DNA from 2 places in the Vibrio sp. V31_P5A7T61 genome. Region 2 is predicted to be linked to the other one. Evidence: riboswitches for the same ligand, from Rfam matches in the RefSeq annotation. Region 2 holds a riboswitch; the other holds the start of a gene.

Region 1 (2,415 bases), on a different contig from region 2:
GAATGCGATTATCAGCAGATAAATACCAAGCCGTTAGTTAACAAAGAGGAAATAAAAGAGTTTAGATAGCAAACTCTTCTAATGATTTACCTTCATCCAATGCTTTTTGAATGGCTAAAGGCGTACGTCCTTGACCTGTCCATGTTTTTTCAACGCCATTGTCCATGTATTTATATTTAGCTGGACGTGGTGCACGTTTGCCTTGTTTCGTCTTAGCTTTAGTTTTGGTTTCGCCAGCAAGCGCAGAAATTAACGCGCTCACATCAATACCTTCTTTAGCTATTTGTTCAGCAATCGCAGAGAGCTTAGCTTCTTGTTCTGCCATTGCCGCTTTTTCTTGTTCTTCAAGTTCTTTACGCTCTTGTACTACGGTCGTTAATTTATCGAGCGCTTCTTCAAGCTGTTCTAGAGTCAAATCACGAGCATATGCACGTAGGCTACGAATATTTAATAGCGTTTTAGTTAGTTCAGACATTACTGTTTCCTGTGAGATAAAATGGTTTACCGCTTAATATTAAACCTAGTTATTTGTTCTAGCAATATTAGGATGATGATAATAACACGAATATTGAGTAAAAAAAGATTAACAAGCCGAAGATTAATATTATTGGCTTATAGTATAGCCGGTTAATATGACCATATTTGAGCATAACGTTAACCATAAACAGGTTTTTTTCAAGTCTATTTACTATTTTTAGTGATATTCATTGCATAATCATCTGTCGCTATCAGCTCATGCCATCATTAATTTTAAATCGAGAATAGTGCCGTCATAAAAATCGATGATTTCACGGGTTACTGACCAGTAACGGCAAGCGGTAGAGCATCAAAAAGAATTAAACCTTACTATAGGTTGCATTGAGATGGATGATAAGTACAATGCGATGACCTAATGCGGGAGTCATGGATTACTTAAGATGATTAAGTAAGCGGATTTCTCGATGTAGAGGTGCGGTATTGAAAAGTAACTAGGGTTGGGGTGATGCCAATGAACCCAAGTGAAAGGCCTTACCGCCGAAGTAAGTCGTCGATCAACACGGCTTGCTGGGGTTGTTATCGAATAGGGACAACACTGCCATAGTCTAAGTACCGTACGCGTTTGGTGAACATAACCAACCTACCGTTCGGTACTGTGTTGTTAAACTATGGAGCGCTACTGTAGGGTTGGGTGAAGTGTTCGCTTCCCTTTCGCTTAGTTCAACATAAGCTGTGATGATCAATATCGTCCAGTTTGTCTGCAGTAGATCTCTTGCCATTTATTATTGGTTTTTGAAGATCATGAATGTAATTGATTTTGCTTCCTCGCCTTTGTCTTTGTTACCACCCTTGGTTGCATTGGGCTTAGCAATTATTACCCGTCGAGTGTTGTTGTCTCTTGGCGTTGGTATTTTAATCGGTGCTTTACTGCTCGCTAACTATTCCGTCACTGATGCGGTTTCTTATACCAGTGGTCAAGTATTCAGTGTGTTTATCGCTGATGGTGGTATCAATACTTGGAATATGAGTATTGTTGGCTTTTTATTATTATTAGGCATGATGACCGCGCTATTGACGTTATCTGGCGGTACTCGTGCGTTTGCCGAATGGGCGCAAGTTCGCGTAAAAAGCAAACGTGGGGCTAAATTATTAGCGGCTTTTCTTGGTGTATTTATTTTTGTTGATGACTATTTTAATAGTTTAGCGGTCGGTTCTATTTCAAGGCCAGTCACGGATCGTTTTTATGTATCACGTGCCAAACTGGCTTATATTTTAGATTCGACGGCTGCGCCAATGTGTGTCGTGATGCCCGCTTCCAGCTGGGGTGCATACATCATGACGATTATCGGTGGTATTCTCGTCTCGCATGGTATTACTGATTATTCACCGCTTGGTGCTTATTTACGCCTTGTACCAATGAACTTTTACGCTATCTTCGCCTTGCTTATGGTATTTGCGGTAGTGTGGTTTCAAATGGATATTGGCCCGATGCGTCGTCATGAAATTAATGCGTCGCAAGGTCGAGGATTTGATAACGATCAGGACAATGATAGTCCCGCTGCTCATCAATTAAATGAAGAGTTAGACATTCCGGAAAGTGAAAACGGTAAAGTGTTGGATTTGGTGTTACCGATTGTGCTGCTGATTATCGCTACTATTGGTGCCATGCTCTACACCGGTGGACAAGCTTTAGCAGGTGAGGGGATGGCTTTTAATATTCTCGGAGCCTTCGAAAATACCGATGTAGGCACCTCATTAGTTTATGGTGGCTCTACGGGATTATTGGCGGCATTAGTAACGGTATTCAAACAAAAAATGCCATTACGAGACACATTGATGACGATGTGGATTGGTGCTCGTTCGATGTTTGGTGCGATCTTGATCCTTATCTTTGCTTGGACGATTGGTTCCGTGATTGGTGACATGAAAACCGGGGCT
Region 2 (2,415 bases):
TTCTGACTTCCAGAATACACCGCATCCAATTGCCATTCATCGACCAATAGCGGTACACCACCAAGCGATGTCACGGCATCCACGATTGTCAACATGCCATACTGTTTTGCTAATTGACTGAGGGCTTGCGCATCACTGCAAGCACCCGTTGAGGTCTCGGCATGTACGAAAGCCAAAATTTTCGCATCGCTGTGTTCAGCTAACGTAGCGGCCACTTTTTCGATTGAAACTGGCTTTCCCCACTCATCATCAATCACAACCACTTGTCCGCCACAGCGAACGGCATTTTCTCGCATTCGCTCGCCAAACACTCCATTACGACAGACAATCACTTTGTCACCAGGTTCGACCAAATTAACAAAACAGGCCTCCATACCCGCACTCCCTGGCGCTGAAACCGCAATCGTGAATTCGTTTTGGGTTTGAAAGGCATATTGTAGTAACTGCTTCAGTTCATCCATCATGCGAATAAATAATGGATCCAGATGACCAACGGTCGGTCGGCTTAAGGCCTGTAATACTTGCGGTGAAATATCTGAAGGTCCAGGCCCCATCAAGATCCGACGAGGTGGAATAAAACTGCTAATAGCCATAATTGCTCCTTGCTTTTTCGATGACGTGAATGGTTGAGGTTAATGCAAATCATCTCCCACCACAATCCGACCGAAGTCTAGGGATCCAACCACTTTCACATTCTGATCATTTTTATTTGCATGAGTAGCAACATTTGCAATTGACATTAATGAAACAAAACCGTTCAATGAATGCGCTATCTATACCGAAGAGACTTAACCTAACAACACCACGTTAAATCTTGACGGTATAGCAGAAGAGGAGCACTGCCCAGGCAGATCATTTGTGGAGCCTCAACTCCAATACAAACGATTCATGGGGAGCAGTGCCGAGGTAAAACAAAGGTGAGGCTTTGATTTACCGGTTGCATGGGCTGAATCCCTGTGACTGTCATCAGACGAGACTGATGAAGAGCTTCTGAGGACATTGCTTAACCGTTATCCCTCTTTATTTGCTCTCAGTTCACACTCTTCAAAACATTGGACGTTGGATTACCAACTATTTTTTATTTATAGGAAGTCTTGGGAGACATGCTGTGAACGCATTCAATGTCGCTAAATTTGGCGGAACAAGTGTTGCTAATTTTCAAGCGATGAGCGGCTGTGCCGCGATCATCGAAAATAATCCTGCTACTAAGTTAGTGGTGATCAGTGCCTGTTCAGGGGTAACCAATCTACTGGTTGAATTGGCAAACGGAGTACAAGATAGCCAACAGCGAGCGATGATTATTCAGCAATTAGCGGATATTCACTACACGATTATCGAGTCTTTAACCGCACCGAAAACGGTCTGTGCTGAGATAGAAACCATTTTAGACACGGTACGCCGAGCCGCAGAGGCCGCCGCGTTTGAAGTCAGTAAAAAGTTAACCGACCATCTTGTGGCTTGTGGCGAGTTAATGTCCACTTATTTACTTACCCAAATCCTTCGTGAACGTGGCGTCGATGCCGTACGCTTTGATGCTCGTCAAGTGATGCGTACTGATGATCACTATGGCCGAGCCGAACCACAGCTGGCCGCCGTACAATCTTTAGTGACTGAAAAATTACATCCACTGTGCCAACAACACGTCGTGGTTACTCAAGGTTTTATTGGTGCCGATCAAGAAGGCAATACCACGACCCTTGGTCGAGGAGGCAGTGATTATTCAGCGGCATTATTTGCCGAAGCAATCCAAGCCTGTGGCCTAGAAATTTGGACCGATGTACCGGGTATTTACACCACCGATCCACGGATTGTTGCCAAAGCCGCTCCAATTTCCGAAATCAGTTTTAGTGAAGCATCAGAAATGGCCAATTTTGGCGCTAAAATTCTTCACCCTTCAACACTAGTACCTGCGATTCGTCATGGTATTCCTGTTTTTGTGGGCTCGTCCAAAGCACCACAAGAGGGAGGCACTTGGATTCGTCAACAAGTCGATAGTACGCCACTGTTTCGAGCACTTGCACTGCGCTGTAATCAAACCATGGTAACGCTACGCAGTGCTAACATGTTTCATGCTTATGGTTTTTTAGCCAAAGTGTTTGAGATTTTGGCAAAACATAAGATTTCTGTAGATCTGATCACGACTTCAGAAATTAGTGTATCGCTAACCTTAGATAAAACCGATACGTCAGGCGGCAATCCTGAATTACCACAACACGTTCGCCAAGAGTTAGAGGCTTTATGTACGGTAGAAGTCGAACACGATCTCTGCTTAGTCGCACTGATTGGTAACAAAATGAAAGATAGGCCCGGCTACGCCAAACAGGTCTTCGGTGTGTTGGATGAATTTAATCTACGTATGATTTGTTATGGTGCCAGCGCCCATAATCTCTGCTTTTTAGTCAATAGCAACGTCTC

What was found. Region 2 has a riboswitch for lysine ahead of lysC (lysine-sensitive aspartokinase 3). Riboswitches for the same ligand answer to the same signal wherever they lie in the genome.
Region 1: linked by a shared signal. The riboswitch ahead of CAG58_RS05275 (Na+/H+ antiporter NhaC family protein) and the one ahead of lysC (lysine-sensitive aspartokinase 3) in region 2 are both predicted to bind lysine.

Annotation. Positions count from the first base shown of each region.
Region 1 covers NZ_WXWI01000025.1:76,383-78,797, forward strand. Annotated here, with positions in the region: gene CAG58_RS05270 (H-NS family histone-like protein) at 62-475, opposite strand; lysine riboswitch at 937-1,164, shown strand; gene CAG58_RS05275 (Na+/H+ antiporter NhaC family protein) at 1,279-2,415, shown strand, end outside.
Region 2 covers NZ_WXWI01000073.1:123,898-126,312, forward strand. Annotated here, with positions in the region: gene CAG58_RS16545 (pyridoxal-phosphate-dependent aminotransferase family protein) at 1-593, opposite strand, end outside; lysine riboswitch at 822-998, shown strand; gene lysC (lysine-sensitive aspartokinase 3) at 1,109-2,415, shown strand, end outside.